3 regions of the Ensifer sp. YR511 genome follow, and region 2 is predicted to be linked to each of the others. Evidence: predicted binding sites of a transcription regulator. Region 2 holds the regulator's gene; each other region holds the start of a gene.

Evidence for each region. Region 2 encodes PhoB, which activates phosphate uptake and scavenging genes when phosphate is short. Its sites were predicted from a motif close to TGTCATNNANCTGTCAT; they were not measured.
Region 1: the regulator PhoB is predicted to act here: its motif matches at 3,391-3,407, upstream of BLU15_RS03725 (BtaA family protein).
Region 3: the regulator PhoB is predicted to act here: its motif matches at 2,107-2,123, upstream of BLU15_RS05830 (PhoX family protein).

The regions. Positions count from the first base shown of each region.
Region 1 is NZ_FNGR01000001.1:739,633-745,632, forward strand. It holds gene BLU15_RS03710 (lytic transglycosylase domain-containing protein) at 1-165, shown strand, start outside; gene BLU15_RS03715 (serine hydrolase domain-containing protein) at 234-1,586, opposite strand; gene BLU15_RS03720 (EAL domain-containing protein) at 1,716-3,275, opposite strand; gene BLU15_RS03725 (BtaA family protein) at 3,455-4,705, shown strand; gene BLU15_RS03730 (class I SAM-dependent methyltransferase) at 4,742-5,377, shown strand; gene BLU15_RS03735 (glycoside hydrolase family 25 protein) at 5,617-6,000, shown strand, end outside.
Region 2 is NZ_FNGR01000003.1:388,994-394,993, forward strand. It holds gene BLU15_RS08980 (Hsp33 family molecular chaperone) at 1-343, opposite strand, end outside; gene argF (ornithine carbamoyltransferase) at 642-1,559, opposite strand; gene BLU15_RS08990 (aspartate aminotransferase family protein) at 1,664-2,863, opposite strand; gene BLU15_RS08995 (GcrA family cell cycle regulator) at 3,285-3,806, shown strand; gene phoB (phosphate regulon transcriptional regulator PhoB) at 3,875-4,558, opposite strand; gene phoU (phosphate signaling complex protein PhoU) at 4,761-5,474, opposite strand; gene pstB (phosphate ABC transporter ATP-binding protein PstB) at 5,525-6,000, opposite strand, start outside.
Region 3 is NZ_FNGR01000002.1:274,056-280,055, forward strand. It holds gene BLU15_RS05825 (DUF2339 domain-containing protein) at 1-2,003, opposite strand, end outside; gene BLU15_RS05830 (PhoX family protein) at 2,199-4,211, shown strand; gene BLU15_RS05835 (PaaI family thioesterase) at 4,392-4,901, opposite strand; gene recO (DNA repair protein RecO) at 4,918-5,664, opposite strand; gene BLU15_RS05845 (L,D-transpeptidase) at 5,879-6,000, shown strand, end outside.

The DNA of each region.
Region 1 (6,000 bases), on a different contig from region 2:
GGTCTGTTCGACGCGGAAACCAACCTCAAATACGCGACCAAGTATCTGCATGGCGCCTGGATGGTGGCCGACAACCAGCATGACAGCGCAGTCAAGCTCTATGCCAGCGGCTATTACTATCACGCCAAGCGCAAGGGCCTGCTCGAAGAGCTCGGCATGAAGTAAGCCGGCCACCCCGGCTGGCCCGAAGCGAAGCTGCTTCTCGATGGTTCAGGAATCCCCTTACGAGGCGCTCAATCGAGCGCCTCTATTACTTTGGCGTTGAGCTTCTGCACGTCATAGCCGAGCCGCGAAGGCGTAAGCCCCAGCCGCACGACCGCCAGCTTCAACGAAGGCACCAGCATGATCACCTGGCCGTCATGCCCGAGCATCCAGAAGGCATCCGCCGGGAAACTGCCCGTTCCCGCCCGCACGCCGTTTTCCTCCAGCCATACCTGGCCCTGGCCGTATTTGCCGCCCGATGCCTTGGTCGGCGTGCGCATGAAGGCGACATAGTCCTTCGGTAGCATCGCCCTCCCCTTCCAGACACCATCCTGCAGCAGGAGCTGCGCGAACCGCGCCCAGTCCTGCGTCGTCGCATACATGTAGGAGGAACCGACGAAGGTGCCGCTCTCGTCCGTCTCCAGGACGGCGCTCGTCATGCCGAGCGGCGCAAACAAAGCGTCATAGGGAAAGGCAAGCGCTGCCGCCGGATCGTCGAAGGTGCGCATCCAGATCCGCGACAACAGCGTGCTGGTGCCGCTGGAATAGCTGAAGTTCGTGCCGGGCTTTGCACCCAACGTCCGCGTCGCGGCAAAACCCGCCATGTCCCTTTCCAGATAGAGCATGCGCGTCACGTCGGTGACGGCGCCATAATTCTCGTTGAAGGCAAGTCCGCTCTGCATCCCCATCAGGTCGGCAAGCGTGATGCCCGCCCGCTCGTCCCCGGCCCATTCCGGCAGCAGGTCGCCCTGCGACACGTCCATGCGCCCTTCTGCAATCCTGAGGCCAATCAGCGCCGCCGTCACCGACTTGGTCATCGACCAGCCGAGCAACGGCGTCGAACGGTCGAAACCCTGGCCATAGGTTTCCGCCACCAGTTGGCCGTCGTGGATCACGGCGATCGCCCGCATGCCCGGCCCGGCGAGGTCAGCGTCTTCGACGAGCTTCTGCAAGGTCGGCTCGATCACAGCCCCCTCGCCTTCGGGCCAGGCCACACCCGGCACGGGCGCTGAAGCGGCGGTTTTCGTTTCGATCGGTGCCAGAGCCGCGGCATCGCCGTCCGGCAGGCTGGCGCAGCCGGCACCCGGACGATAGGCCGCATAACCGGGGGCGGCAAAACCAAGGATGCGTGCCGTCACCACCTGTTTCTCTTTGTCGACATCGACGCGCACCAGCTTGAGCAACGGATGGCCGGGGGCCTGCACGTCGTCGGCGAGCACAGCCTGGGCATCGCGCCCGGCGATGAAGACGTTGGAACAGACGATTTTTGCCGCATAGCCGTCGCCGACCTTCAGCAGTTGCGGCGGCGCCAGCGCAAGCCAACCGAACAGACCGACGACGATCAGCGCCAGCACGGCACCCGAAATCTTCAACAAACGTCCCATGCGATCCTCCGGCCTGATGCGCAAAGAGAACCAGCATTTTGCTGCAAGGGAAAGCCCCGGCCGCCTCAACTTTTCATATTGGAAAAACGCACAAGCAGTCGAAAAAAGTGCAGCGCTTCGAGCTCTCGCTCACGCGCCCGCAGAGAGGCGCGCCTCTCCCGCTTCGCCGTCGCCGACGAGCACCGACACGTCGGCCATAACAGGCGAAACCCAGGGACCGCGGATCTCGGCAGCGCCACAGGCCCGCGCGCAATCCGCCTCGCTCTCCTTCTCGACACCGCTGACGGCGATCGAAAGCCGCAGCACCTGTCCGGTCTTGATCAGGCAGGCGAGCAACGCCACGCTGCGTTCGCTGCCATGTGCGGCCCGCACGGCGGCGAGATCGACGGTCACCTGGTCGGGCTGCACGTCGGAGATCTGGTTCAGGGGCAGCGACGAGGCGGAGCCGCCGCCAAGCGCGACGCGAACGCCGAGCGCGCGCAGCCCCCGCAAGTTTTCGGTGACGATGACGAGATCGTCCGTCGAGACGCCCTCGGCGACCTCGATCGTCAGGCGTTCCGGCGAAAGGCCAGCATCCGAAAGGCACCGCTCCACCTGCGTGACGAAATCGCGGTCGCGCAGTTGCGAGACGAAGGGCGCAATCGTCAGCCCTTTCGGGAAAGACCAGCCGGCCGCCTGCCTGCAGGCGGACTGAAGCGCCCAGGCGGCAAGCGCCAGCGTAGTCGCGCTCTGCTCCGGCGGCTCGAACGTTTCCGCGCCGATGACGCCGAGATGCGGATGCCGCCAGCGCAGCAGCGCCTGGAACCCACCGATGGAGCCGTTTTCGATGCCGAGGATCGGCAGGAATGCGAGGAAGAACTCCTCTGCCTCGAAACCGCGCGTAAGATCGCGCTCGGCTTCCGCCCGCTGCCGCACGGCATGGCTCAGGGTTTCCGAGTGGAAGGCATGACTGTTGCCGCTGATCGCCTTGGCTTCGTAAAGCGCCAGGTCCGCCCTTTTCAACACGTCGGATGTCGATTTGTCCGACCGCTCGATGAAGGCGATGCCGATGCTGCAGCCTGAAGCGATGCGCGTTTCCCCGAGATCGAACGGCGCTTCGAACAGCTTTTCCACCCGCGTTGCGAGCATTTCCGCATCGGCCTGAGACGGCGCGCACGCGGCCGCAAGCACGAACTCGTCACCGCCGAGGCGGTAGACCGTCGCCTCGCCGGCAAAGGCACGCCTGAGCCGGGCGCCGAACAGAGCCAGCAACCGGTCGCCGGCGTCATGTCCCAGCGTGTCGTTGATCACCTTGAAGCGATCGAGATCGAGAAGAAGCAAGGCGTTGCGCGCAAACGCGGCACCTTCTGCGCTGAGTGCCTGGCTGATATCGGCCTCGAGCGCAGCGCGGTTTGCAAGCCCAGTCAGCTTGTCGCGATGGACTTCGTTGCGCAGGCGACGCTCGGCGCGCCGCGCGGCACGCAGCTCCAGCTCGAGCCGGCGCGAGTAGCGCCAGCGATAGAAGGAGCCGCCGAGGATGAAAGGCATGGCGCCGGCCGCCATAACGGCAGGGACGTCCCAATGCGGCGCCATCTGGTCGGGAAGACCGGTTCCGCTGGCAAGCCACGCCACAGAAACCAGAGCCCCCAATGCCGCGCCGGCAGCCGCAAATCGCTGCTCGGGCTTCGGCAGAAACGTACCTAACATCATGTCGACGCCCCCCCGTATGTAAGGCGGTGCTAGCACGTCAGGGTTTAATGAATTCTTATGGGTGAAAAATTGTAGATTTGCATTCCGGAGACCGCCCCGGCCCTGTGAGAAAGCCCGTCATCAAAGTGTAGCCGAGTCACTTTAGAAGCGCCTAAGTTTCAACTGGATGACCGTCTGAGATGAATGAAATCGCTTCCGACGTTGGCTTTGGCAGAAAAAATCCGAAGCTGAAAAACGCCCTGCTCCAGCACAAGACCCTCTCCCTCGCAGGCTTCTCGGAACGTCTGTTCGGCCTGCTCTTTTCGGGCCTCGTCTATCCGCAGATCTGGGAAGATCCGATCGTCGACATGGAGGCGATGCAACTGACCCCGGAAAGCCGGATCGTCACCATCGGCTCCGGCGGCTGCAACATGCTGACCTATCTGTCGGCCGGCCCACGGAAAATAGACGTCGTCGACCTCAACCCGCACCATATCGCGCTCAACCGCCTGAAGCTCGCAGCCTTCCGCCATCTGCCGAGCCACAAGGATGTCACGCGCTTCCTGGCGATCCAGGGCACGACGACCAACGTCCAGGCTTTCGATCTTTTCCTCGCGCCGAAGCTTGATACAGCGACGCGCAGCTACTGGACCGGCCGCGACATGACCGGTCGCCGGCGTATCGGCGTCTTTGGCCGCAATATCTACCGCACCGGTCTGCTCGGCCGCTTCATTGCAGCCAGCCACCTGCTTGCCCGCCTGCACGGGGTCAATCCGGAGGACTTCGTCCAGGCGCGCTCCATGCGTGAACAGCGACAGTTCTTCGACGAGCGCCTGGCACCGCTCTTCGATCGTCCCGTCATCCGCTGGATCACCGGGCGCAAGAGCTCGCTCTTCGGCCTCGGCATTCCGCCGCAGCAGTTCGACGAGCTCGCAAGCCTGAGTGCCGAAAAGTCGCTCGCCGCCGTTCTGCGCCATCGCCTGGAGAAGCTCACCTGTCACTTCCCGCTGCGCGAAAACTACTTCGCCTGGCAGGCCTTCGGCCGCCGCTACCCGCTGCCGCATGAAGGCGACCTGCCGCCCTATCTCGACGCCGGCGCCTATGAGGCGATCCGCAACAATGCCGAGCGCGTCGAGGTGCATCACGCAAGCTTCACCGAGCTTCTCGCCGGCAAATCCGCCGGCTCGGTCGACCGCTATATCCTGCTCGACGCGCAGGACTGGATGACCGACCAGCAGCTGAACGACCTCTGGACCGAGATCACCCGCACGGCGGATGAGGGCGCAGTGGTGATCTTCCGCACCGCGGCGGAAGACAGCATCCTGCCCGGCCGTGTCTCCCCGGCCCTGCTCGACCAGTGGCACTACGATGCCGAAACCTCGCTACGGCTCGGCGCCGAAGACCGCTCCGCCATCTATGGCGGCTTCCACATCTACCGCAGGAAGGGCTGAGACGTGCAACAGGCCGGGATCTCCCACGCGCGGCGCATGGACCATATGTACCGCTATCAGCGGCACTTCTACGATCTCACGCGGAAGTACTACCTCTTCGGCCGCGACACGCTGATCCGCGACATGAACCCGGCCTCCGGTGCCTCGGTGCTTGAGGTCGGCTGCGGCACCGGCCGCAATCTGGCGCTGATCGGCCGCTGTTTCCCGTCGGCCCGCCTGTTCGGGCTCGACATATCCCAGGAAATGCTGACCTCGGCCGGCGCGAAGCTCAACCGTGGCGGCAACAGGCGCGCCACGCTGCATGTCGCCGACGCAACGGACTTCGACCCGGCGATCTTCGGCGAAAGGGGTTTCGATCACATCGTCATCTCCTACTCGCTGTCGATGATCCCCGACTGGCAGAAGGCGATCGACGCGGCGATCGCAGCGCTTAATCCGGGCGGTTCGCTGCACATTGCCGATTTCGGCCAGCAGGAACGCCTGCCGACGAGCTTCCGCCGGGCGCTGCACGGCTGGCTCAATCGCTTCCACGTGACGCCGCGCGAGCGGCTGTTCGACGTGTTACGCGAAAAAGCCCGCGAAAATGGCGCCGATCTCGAGCGGCGCACGATCGGCCGCGGCTATGCCTGGCTCGCCGTCTATCACCGCCCTTCCGTGGCGATCGCCGCCTGAGCGGCAGGCGGTTTACACAAAGGTTTTGCATCCCGCCTGAGGGCAGCCATTCCGGCAAGCGCCGAAACCGCCTGGTTTTCGGCGCTTTTGCGCTTTTCTGCCGTCCGCAATTCCCGCTTGAGCTAACTCAATTTTTACGATGATATGGTGAAAATGGGGTTCACGCCTCACTGGGGAAATCACCGACAGGAAGCCATCGTGTGAGGCAGGATCATCGATCGTCTCTAGACAGGAAAATCATGCGCCGGCTTCTCCTGGCTCTCTTGCCGCTTGCCACCCTTCTTTCCGGCTGCTCGTCGACCGACTATGACCTGATGCAGACGGCATCGATCCCGCCGCGCTTCCACGATACGGACCCGCAGAACTTCGGCGACCGGACCCCACAGCACCACAATATCCACGGCATCGACGTTTCGAAATGGAATGGCGATATCGACTGGATGAAGGTGAAGAACTCGGGCGTCTCCTTCGCCTTCATCAAGGCGACGGAAGGCAAGGACCGGGTCGATACCCGCTTTCCCGAATACTGGCAGAAGGCACGGGCCGCCGGCATCCCTTATGCGCCCTATCACTTCTACTATTTCTGCTCGACCGCCGACGACCAGGCCGATTGGTTCATCGCC
Region 2 (6,000 bases):
CGGCAGCGGCAAGCGCTTCCTGATCGTAGCGGGCATAGGCGCGCACGCGATCCGGCGTCGAGAAATCAGCGACCACCAGATCGACAGGGCCATCGCCCTGAGTCTGGACGATCAGCTTGCCTTCAAACTTCAGCGAGGTCCCGAGCAACACGGTGAGTACAACGGTTTCAGCAACCAGACGCGCGACCGGAAGCGGATAGTTGTGGCGCTCGAGGATTGCGTCCAGCATGGGGCCGAGCTGCACGGCGCGGCCGCGCACGTCGAGGCCTTCCACCTGGAAAGGCACGACGTGATCGTCACCGGCAAAGTCGAACTCACCAAGCCCTGGCGTCATGTCAGTCATGTCTTGCTCCTTGCCTTCAGCCACCAAGCTGCACCAGAGATATTGCTATCCCCGCGCAACGTGCTCGCTGTCTCAGTTGATCCCGCGATAAACGGATTGTCCACCAGGTATGTGCCGCCGCCATAGCAACGCACCACCTCGACGGTTGCGCGCTCACTACTTTCAGGAGCGCCCGTATGCCGCCTAAATCGTGTCGCACGTGGACAATGTCAAGTGCGGTGAACACGCCCCTATATGGCGCACGCTCGGCGGAGCGCACTGAAGCCTCTTCGCCGTCGCGCGCGACCGGGCAGCCGGCTCAGACGAGCCCCATGCACCAGGCAATGACCGACTTCTGTGCGTGCAGCCGGTTTTCCGCCTCGTCGAAGACCACCGACTGCGGGCCGTCGATGACCTCGTCGGTGACCTCTTCGCCGCGGTGCGCCGGCAGGCAGTGCATGAACAGCGCATCGGAGGCCGCACGCTTCATCAGCGCTTCATTGACCTGGTAGGGCTGGAAGACGTTGTGCCCGCGGGCGCGATGTTCCTGGTTCATCGAGATCCAGGTGTCGGTCACGACGCAATTGGCGTCGGCGACGGCCTGTTCGGCGTCATGACACAAAAGGACCTCGCCGCCATTGTTGCGCGCCCAGTTCAGGAACTTGTCCTGCGGCTCGGAACCGAGCGGCACGGCCATGTTCATGCGGTATCCGAAGCGGGCAGAACCTTCGATCAGCGAATGCAGCACGTTATTGCCGTCGCCGGTCCAGGCAATCGTCTTGCCCTTTACCGGACCGCGATGCTCCTCGAAGGTCAGGATATCGGCCATGATCTGGCAGGGGTGCGTATCGTCGGTCAGGCCGTTGATGACCGGGACCGTCGCATGCTCGGCCAGTTCCAGAAGGCGGCGATGGTCGGTGGTGCGGATCATGATGGCGTCGACGTAACGCGAGAGCACCTTGGCCGTGTCGCCGATCGTCTCGGCGCGGCCGAGCTGCATTTCGGTGCCCGACAGAAACAGGGTTTCGCCGCCGAGCTGGCGCATGCCGACATCGAAGGAAACGCGGGTGCGGGTGGAGGGCTTTTCGAAGATCATCGCCAGCATCTTGCCGGCGAGCGGCTTCTCGGCAGTTCCGGCCTTGGTCGCCGCCTTTCGGACGCGCGCATCGTCGATGATCGTCCGGAGGTCGGCGGCCGTCATGGCCGAAAGATCGAGAAAATGTCTGGTGCCTGCCATCGTACTCGGTTCCTGTCTGAAAAATCGGTCCCTGGTGCGGCACGCTATCCACGTGCCCGCACGAAGGTCATTCTAACGCCTTAGTCGTCCCTGGGTCGCTACCTTCAGGCCGCGGCGTTGCCGCTTGCCTTGCGAACCGCCTCGGCGGCGCGTTCGATACGTGCGAGCCCCTCGCGCGCCTCTTCCGCCGTCACGGTCAGCGGCGGCAGCAGACGCAGCACATTTTCGCCCGCCGGCACGGCCAGGAGCTTTTCGGCGCGGATTTCCTTCAGCAGATCGGCCGAAGGGCCCTTCACCTTGATGCCCAGCATCAAACCGTCGCCGCGGATGTCCTCGATGACATCAGGGAAACGGTCCTTGAGCGACGCAAGGCCCTGGCGGAAGACCAGCGCGACATCGCGCACATGCGTCAGGAATCCGTCGGCCAGAACGACGTCGAGCACGGCGTTGCCGACGGCCATGGCCAGCGGGTTGCCGCCATATGTGGAGCCATGCGTGCCCGCCACCATACCAGATGCGGCTTCCTCAGTCGCGAGGCAGGCGCCGAACGGGAAGCCACCGCCGATACCCTTGGCGACCGCCATGATATCCGGACGGATATCCGCCCATTCATGGGCAAACAGCTTGCCGGTACGGCCGACGCCGGTCTGGACCTCGTCGAGGATCAAGAGCAGGCCGAACTCGTCGCAAAGCGCGCGCAGTTCCTGCATGAATTCCTTGGTCGCCGGACGGATGCCGCCCTCGCCCTGGATCGGCTCGATCAGGATCGCTGCGGTTTCCTCGGTGATCGCATTCTTGACCGCGGCGATGTCGCCGAACGGAACCTGGTAGAAGCCCGGCGCCTTCGGCCCGAAACCTTCGATGTATTTCTGCTGACCACCGGCGGCGATCGTCGCGATCGTGCGGCCGTGGAAGGCGCCTTCGAAGGTGATGACGTGGAACTTCTCCGGGTGGCCCTTGGAGAAGTGGTAACGCCGTGCCGTCTTGATGGCGCATTCCAGCGCTTCCGCGCCCGAATTGGTGAAGAAGACCTTGTCGGCAAAGGTCACTGCCGTCAGCCGGCGGCCGAGGCTTTCCTGGCCCGCAATTTCATAAAGGTTGGACAGGTGCCAGACCTTGTCGGCCTGCGCCTTCAGCGCCTCGACCAGGTGCGGGTGCGCGTGGCCGAGCGAGTTCACGGCAACGCCGGCACCGAAATCGAGATAACGCGTGCCGTCTTCAGCGATCAGCCAGGCGCCCTCTCCTCGCTCGAAACGCAACGGCGCGCGCATGTAGGTATCGTAAAGCGGCGTGGTTGCAGTCATGCGAGGCTCTCCTTCACTCCAGATCGACATCGATCCCGCGCCTCACGCGGGCCGATAAAAATCAAAAATGCCGCCTTTCGGCGGCGCAGGCACTATTCCCATTTCGCGCTGCAATGTCAACAAAACCAAGCCTTGCAGCGCAACATGAAGGGTCGATTCCTGGCAGCAGAAAAATCGTCCGGGAGGGCTTGCAAAAATGCAACGCTGGCCGAGCAAGTTGGGGAAAACTACGAAATCGATTCGGCCTGATTCCCGGGACTCTTGCCACAGAGTCCAGCGGTCAGTACGTTAACATTCAATTACTAGACGCATGCGGCGGACCTAGTCACCAAAAGAGTTATCGCGTTTGCAACCCCGGGGTTTAGCCGGGGTGCGGTGAGGGATTCTGCCATCCCCAACGCTGAGAACGGAGAGTGCAGAAATGAACTGGACTGACGAGCGGGTGGAGAAACTGAAGAAGCTTTGGTCCGAGGGCCTGAGCGCAAGCCAGATCGCGGCGCAGCTCGGCGGCGTCAGCCGTAACGCTGTCATCGGCAAGGTTCACCGCCTGAGCCTGCCAGGTCGCGCCAAGGCCGGCGGCAGCACCACGACAGCAGCCCGTCCGAAGCGCCCGACTTCGGCACCGCGCGCACCGAACTACGCTTCGCGCGTTTCGACCCGCCCGGTTGCACGCGCGGCCGGCGCTGTCGTTCTCAAGGAAGAAATCGAAGTCGATCTCGTTGCCGAGCAGGATTTCAGCACCCGCACCGACGTTGTCGTGCCGATGTCGCGCCGCCTCGAGCTGACCCAGCTCACCGAGCGCACCTGCAAGTGGCCGATCGGCGACCCGCTGAAGGAAGAGTTTCACTTCTGCGGCAACGATTCCCCGGAAGCCTCGCCTTACTGCACCTTCCATGCGCGGCTGGCCTACCAGCCGTCGGGGGAGCGCCGCAGGGCCCGCTGAGAAGCTGGACGGCATCAATAAAAAAGGGGCCGATCGGCCCCTTTTTTTCTTGGCGACTTTCAGACCGCTCAGCTTTCGAGCGAATAGCCGGCGCCGCGAACGGTGCGGATGACGTCGGGCATGTTCGAGAAGTTCAGAGCCTTGCGCAGACGACCGACATGCACGTCGACGGTGCGCTCGTCGACATAGATGTCATGCCCCCAGACGCCATCCAGAAGCTGCGAGCGAGAGAAGACGCGGCCCGGCGAGGACATGAGGAACTCCAGAAGACGGAACTCGGTGGGGCCGAGGCGCACTTCGCGGCTGCGGCGATGAACGCGGTGGGTCTCGCGGTCGAGTTCGATGTCGCCGCAGCGAAGCAGCGTCGACAGCACCTCGGGCTTTGCCCGGCGCAGCATCGCCTTGACGCGCGCCATCAGCTCCGGCGTCGAGAAGGGCTTGACCACGTAGTCGTCGGCACCCGTCGCCAGACCCCGGACGCGCTCGCTTTCCTCGCCGCGCGCCGTCAGCATGATGATCGGCAGACGTTCGGTCTCCGGACGCTGGCGCAGCCGACGGCAAAGTTCAATGCCGGAAACACCGGGCAGCATCCAGTCGAGGATAAGCAGGTCGGGCAGCCGCTCCTGAAGCCGGATCTCCGCCTCGTCGCCCCGCAGGATCGTATCGACGTCGAAGCCCTCGGCTTCCAGATTGTAACGCAGCAGAACGCTCAGCGCCTCTTCGTCTTCGACTACGGCGATTTTTGGCAACATCAGGTAACGTCTCCTTACCGCGGGCGGCCTTTGGGCTCATCGGCCCGGCCGGCGCTCAGACACTCTAAATCTGGAGCACATCCGCCGTTTTCAAAGGCGGGGCGAAAACCGCATGCTTCAGATACAGGAATTCGGGGCCGCGACCGAAGCCGCGACCGGATCAGATTTCAAAGGGCATGCATGCTTACGGCGCGCTTGGCGCTCAGTCGTTGACCGAGCCCAGCGTCGACGTAGTGTCATCCTTCGGACGCTCACCTTCCGGCTGAGCACCCGTCGCCATGTAATAGATCGTCTCAGCGATATTGGTCGCGTGGTCGCCGATGCGCTCGATGTTCTTGGCGCAGAACAGAAGATGCGTGCAGGGCGTGATGTTGCGCGGATCTTCCATCATGTAGGTCAAGAGCTCGCGGAACAGCGAGGTGTAGATCGCGTCGATCTCCTCGTCACGCTCGCGGATGCTGTTGGCCTTTTCCGGCGAGCGCGAGGCGTAGACGTCGAGCACTTCCTTGAGCTGGACGAGAGCGAGCTCTGCCAGATGCTCGAGGCCACGGGCGAGCTTGCGCGGAATGCCGGAGCCGGCGACCGCGATCACGCGCTTGGCGGTGTTCTTGCCAAGGTCGCCGACGCGTTCCAGATCGGAGGCGATGCGGATCGACCCCATGATCTCACGCAGGTCGGCGGCGACCGGCTGACGCTTGGCGATCGTGACGATCGCCTTCTCACCGATCTGGCGCTCGGCGTCGTCGAGGACGGTGTCGTCCGAGATCACCTTCTGTGCGAGAGCCAGGTCGGAGTTGACCAGCGCGCGAACGGACTCGGCGACCATCTGTTCGGCGAGGCCGCCCATCTCCGAGATGCGGCGCGTCAGGTACTTCAGTTCTTCGTCATAGGCGGACATGATATGCATGGACATGATCGTCGATCCTTACGGGCGCTTTGCAGTTACTGTTGCAGCCTTATGCGGCCTCAGCCGAAGCGGCCCATGATGTAATCCTGGGTGCGCTGGTCATCCGGATTGGTGAACATCTTGTCGGTGTCGTTCTCCTCGACGAGATTGCCGAGGTGGAACATGGCGGTGCGCTGCGAAACGCGGGCGGCCTGCTGCATCGAGTGGGTCACGATGACGATCGTGAAGTTCGTGCGCAGCTCGTGGATGAGCTCTTCGACCTTGGCGGTCGCGATCGGATCGAGAGCCGAGCACGGCTCGTCCATGAGGATGACTTCCGGGCTGACGGCGACGGCACGCGCGATGCAGAGACGCTGCTGCTGACCACCGGAAAGGCCGGTGCCGGGCTCCTGCAGACGATCCTTTACCTCGTTCCACAGACCGGCCTTCTGCAGGCTGGTCTCGACCACCTCGTCAAAGTCGGCCTTGGTGCGGGCAAGTCCGTGAATCCGCGGGCCGTAGGCGACGTTGTCGTAGATCGACTTCGGGAACGGGT
Region 3 (6,000 bases), on a different contig from region 2:
AGCGCATTGAAGACGGGCGTGGTGCCGAGATTGCCGGCACCGACGATCGTCGGCTCCCAGGCGATGCGCCCGAGTACGACGACGGCCGCTGCACCAGTCATCCACGGCAGAATCGGCCAGGTGCGGATCCGCGTGGCGAGCGCATAGGCCGTTCCAAGCACGGCGATCGCAAGCGTCGTGACCAGCCCGTCCGTCCAGGCGTGGAGGGCAAGCACGAGAAAGGTGAAGGAGCCGGCCACCAGCAAGCCGGCCGCCGTATCGCGCGCCACCGCCTCGCTTTCGCGGCGGTAGAGCCAGTCCGCAAGCGCCAGCAGCGCCGCCGCGGCGACGAGTGAGAACAGGCCGTGCGGCAGGTCGAAGGCATAGTTGCCGGTCATCAGGAACGACATCGCGACGAGCGCGATCGGAACGACCGCGGCGATGCCCGCCCAGAGTGTCGAATATTGCGGATGGGCGACGAGCCGGCGCGACAGCACGAAACCGCCGAGTGCGACGAACAGCGCCGCAAGCAGCATTGCGGTGATCATCGCGGTGCGCCCGGGCAGGACGACTGCCGGAAGAGCGTCGGCCAGCGAGGGATCGAGATAGGCGAGCACGCCGCTCAGCGCCGTCAGGCTCCAGACGCCAGCAACAGCGCCGACCGCTGAAAGCACGGCGGGATAGACTGCCGTTGTCCGCCAGGCGCCCAACGCCGCCAGCGCCGCAACGACAACTGCAAACTCCGCCACCGGAAAGCGGACCGCATAGACTGCTGGGCTGATGAGGAGGAGCGCAAGCATGGTGACGACGATCGCGGCCGAAATGGAGATTGCCGCGTGTGGTGGAACGAACAGGCGTTCCCATGGCCCGACGACGGCCCGGGGTCGGGTTGTCGCTTCGGTCGGCTCCAGCATTTCGGACCCTTCAGTCGCATCACGCACTTCGCGCGCTTCTGCCACTGGCTCCCGTTCGATGGCGGCAGGCCAGATAAGTCCGATGCCGGCGATCATCACAAGTAGGATGAAAGCGACCGGCCGTGCTTCGAAGGGGGATGCCGCAGCGACATAGACAAGGCCCCAGAGCCCTATGCCAACATTGGCAAGCGTCGGCACTACGGTCCATCGGCGCAGCCGCGATGCAAGCAGGGTCGCGAGCCAAACGATCGCGAGGAAGCCGAAAAGAACCCAGGGGCGCGGTTCGTTGCTCGAAACCAGCGCCGGCGTGATCAGCGAGGCAAGCAGGCCGAGGCCAGCGAGCGCCTGCCCATGCAGCAGCGACAGACCAACAGTGGCGAGCGAAATCGCCGCCAGGAGAACGAAGGCCGTGCCCGTGCCGATATATTCGTAGATGCCATAGGCGGCATAGGCGACCCCGAAGAGGGTGACGGCACCGGCCGCCGTCAGGATGCCGGGGATCATGGCGTTCTGGAATTCGTTGGCGATCACGGGCACCGCGCGCCGACGGATGACCTCGCCCGCCGCCATCAGCAGGAGGCCGAACAAGGCAGCAAGCGTCAAGCGAACCGCCGGGCTCAACAGCCCGGCATCGATTGAATACTTGACCATGAAGACGCCGCCGAGCGCCAACGCGATGCCGCCAACCCAGACGGCCCAACGGGCGCCGAGGCGGCTTTCCAGGCTTTCGGTCTGACGGGGTACGGTTGCGACCGGCTGCGGTGCTTCCGTGCCGGCAGCGATCGTCTCCTCGCCCTCGGTTTTGGCCGCTGCTCCTTCCGCATCGCCGAAAATCCGGGCGCCCACGCGCGCACTGGCCGACAAGGCGGCAGCGGCATCGTCCAGCGTCTCTAGCTCCGGCGTCTCCGACATGGCCGGCAACTCATCCGCAGCCGCAAACGCCTCGGTCGCCGTTTCAGCCGGGGCGCCTCCCCCCGGAGCGGCCTTCAGCGCCACGACCTCCGCCTTGAGGGCGGCCAGTTCGGTACCAAGACGCTCGGTCGTCCTGCGGTTGCCGAGATAGGCGGACAGGGCCAGAATAAAGGCAGCTAAAGCAATAAGTTCGAACATACTTTCCCCTGGCAGTCGCAATCGCCGGCGCGCGCAACCATACAGACTTTTATGCAAGCGCCAAATCTATAGACGGCCGAGCGCTGTAATCTCTTCACGGAAATGTCGCAGAACTGTCATGGGGCAGCTGGTACAGGCGGATGAACACCGCTGCCTTGCGCGGTGGTTTCCATCGTTCAACCAGGAGACCCGATCATGGACAAGCATCTCGCCCAGACGGAAGAGACCGAATTCAAGACGCTGACGGAACGCAGGGAAGAGCTGGAAGATGTCGGCCACAACTGTTCCGCCAATCCGACGATGGGCGACATCATCCACCGCCGCTTCTCGCGCCGGTCGTTCATCGGCGGCTCGCTGGCAGTTGCCGCGATCTCGACCACCGTCAGCCCGCTCGCTCTCCTGACCGCCGAAGAGGCACGCGCCGAGGAGGGTTCGCGCTTCGACTTTACCGAGATCGAAGCCGGCGTCGACGAAAAGCACCATGTGGCCGAAGGTTACGATGCCGACGTCCTGCTTCGCTGGGGCGACAAGATCTTCGCCGACAGCCCGGAGTTCGACCCGAAGAACCAGACGGCCGCTGCCCAGGAAAAGCTGTTCGGCTACAACAACGACTATGTTGGCTTCATCCCGCTCGACGGCAGCGCCGACCACGGCCTGCTCGTCGTCAACCACGAATACACCAATGCCGAACTGATGTTCCCGGCCTTCGCCAGCGTCGTGAAGGAAAAGGTGACGAAGGACGGCAAGGAAGTCGAGGAAGAGAAGGTCGTTCTCGGCGAATACAGCAAGGAGCTGGTCGACATCGAGATGGCCGCACATGGCGGCACGATCATCGAGATCCGCAAGGTCGACGGCAAGTGGCAGCCGGTTCTCGACGGCAAGAACAACCGTCGCATCACCGTCAACACCGAGATGCAGATCACCGGCCCGGTCGCCGGTCACGACCGCCTGAAGACGCCGTCCGACCCGACCGGCAAAAAGGTGTTCGGCACGCTCAACAACTGTGCCGGCGGCGTCACCGCCTGGGGCACCTACATGATGGCCGAAGAAAACTTCAACGGCTATTTCGGCGGCGAGATTGCCGAGGACCATCCGGAATACAAGCAGCTGAAGCGGCTGGGCGCACCGGGCGGCCAGTATGAATGGGCGTCCTTCTACGACCGTTTCGACGTCTCCAAGGAGCCGAACGAAGCCAATCGCTTCGGCTGGATCGTCGAGGTCGACGCGCTTGATCCGACGTCGGTGCCGAAGAAGCGCACAGCCCTCGGCCGTTTCAAGCACGAAGGCTGCGAATCGATCATCAACAAGGACGGCCGCGTCGTGCTCTATTCCGGCGACGACGAGCGCTACGACTATGTCTACAAGTTCGTGACCAAGGGCACGTTCAACCCTGACGATCGTGCCGCCAACATGGACCTCTTCGACGAGGGCACGCTCTATGTCGCCAAGTTCGACGAAGACGGCTCCGTCACCTGGATGCCGCTGACGCACGGCGAAGGCCCGCTGACCGAAGCCAACGGCTTTGCCTCGCAGGCGGACGTGTTGATCAACACCCGTCTTGCCTCCGACGCGCTCGGTGCCACCAAGATGGACCGTCCGGAAGACGTTCAGCCGAACCCGCAGACGGGCAAAGTCTACGTGATGCTGACCAACAACACCAAGCGCAAGGCCGAAGAAGTCGACGCGGCCAACCCGCGCGCCAAGAACGCCTTCGGCCACATCGTCGAGATCACCGAGACCGACGGCGACTTCGCGTCGCTGAAGAGCCGCTGGGACGTTCTTTTGAAGTGCGGCGATCCGAGCGTTGCCGAGGTCGGCGCTTCGTTTTCGACCGCCACCACCAAGAACGGCTGGTTCGGCATGCCCGACAATTGCGCCATCGACACCGATGGCCGCCTCTGGGTATCGACTGACGGCAACAACGAGAAGGACACCGGCCGCACCGACGGTATCTGGGCGATCGACACGGACGGCGCCGCCCGCGGCACGTCGAAGCTCTTCTTCCGCGTGCCGGTCGGCGCCGAAATGTGCGGCCCCTGCTTCAACCCGACCTCGGACACATTCTTCCTCGCCGTCCAGCACCCGGGCGACGCCGGCCTTGCAACTTACGAGACGCCGGCCACCCGCTGGCCGGACTTCCAGGACGACATGCCGGTACGCCCGGCTGTCGTCGCCGTAACGAAGCAGGGCGGCGGCCGCATCGGCTGATCAGGACTGCGATTACAAAGAGGAACGCCGCGCCATTCTGCGCGGCGTTTCTTGCTTCCGACATTGCTTGAGCGACGCAATTCCGAGCAGAAAACCGCTTCGCACTTTTCCTGGAATTGCTCAGCTTGAAGTGACGCAATTCCGAGCGGAAGACCGCTTCGCACTTTTCCTGGAATTGCTTTAACGCCTGAGATTGTCGATCGGGAAGATGGCGCAGGTTTCGGTGCCGTGGGCGAGCAACTTGCCGTTACGGTCGCGCAGCCAGGCTTCGGAGGTCGCGATGGTGCGGCCACGATGCACGATGCGCCCCTCGCAGAAGACCTCGCCCATATCGGGCAGTAGCGGCCGCACGAGGTTCACCTTGAACTCGACCGTCGTATAGGCCTCCCCAGGTTTGACGGTGGTGAAGACAGCGCAGCCGAGGGCCGAATCCATGATCGTTGCCGTCCATCCGCCATGCACTGTGCCAAGCGGATTGAGGTGTTCCTCGGTCGGCAGCCCCTTGAAGACCACCCGACCCTCCTCGACTTCGCTCAACCCGAACTTCAGCGTCTTCGACATCGGCGGCGCCGGCAGCTCGCCGCTCAAAAGATCCTGCATTGCCTTGAGACCGCCATCGCGGGCGACGCGGTCGAGCGACAGCACGCCGACGCCGGATACGGACATGCCGGGATAAAGCTCTTGGTACATCGATAACTCCTGGGAATCAGGCGGCTGAGGATTGCGCTTTCAGCGCCTTCAGCGCCGCATGGACGAAACCGTCGCGGGCGGAAGAAACGTCGAGACCGCGCGGCTCATAGACATGGCGGTGGAGGAAGAAGGCGGTCAGGCGGAAGGCGGCGGCGAGGCTGTCGTGATCCGCAGCCCTTCGCGCTTCGGCCGAAAGGAAGTCCGGCAACGCCAACATGCGGTCGGCATAACGCTCTCCGGCCTCCCGGCAGACCGCCCTGCCCGATTTCGGCGAGACATAGACGAGTTCGGTACGAGCGCCGGTTGCAACGCATTCGGTGAGATCGAGCCCGAAGCCGAGGTCGTTGAGGACTGCGAGTTCGAAGCGCACGAACAATTCTCCGGCGTCGGCGGGATCGGCGAGATGGTCGACGATGACGGTCAGCGCCTCGTAGAGATGCGGATGCGGGTCGCGCTCGGGAAGCAGCCTAAGAAGAGCGCCGAGCGCCTGGATACCATAGACCGAGGTTGCCGTTTCCATCAGCCGGGCGGCCCGCAGCTCCACCGGTTCGATCCGGAATTCGCCCATGTGCTCGTCGAGCCGGGCGCGCCAGGTGACCTCCACCGAGTTGCCCGGCTGCAGCACCGGCTGCATCGTGCGCGAACGCCCCGAGCGCACCATGCCGAGATGCCGGCCGTGGGTAGCGCTCATGACCTCGACGATGGCCGAGCTTTCGCCGTGCCGCCGGATCCCGAGAATGATGGCCTGATCGCTCCATTGCATGGCTATGGCATACACCCGCGGTCGAAAGCGGATCAAGCTGTCTTGCGGAAGCAAAATGCCATTGCCGACTGTAGCCTTTCGGCCACACCTAATGGTTGCCTCATTTGCGACATGCTGTCGCCGCCCCGACGCCGTCTTTGACATTAGAACGGAAGGGCGGCAAAAGCCGTGTCTCCCGCCCGAAAATGACAATCAGCAGGATCAGAACTTTATTATGTGTGTGTCCCGGAACAGCGCCGGCCGCCTGGCGCAGCTCTTCGCCCTTCTTCTCGCCACCTCGACGCTCGCAAGCTGCGTCACCACGTCGGGGCCAGCCAAGCCGAAGGGACCGGATCC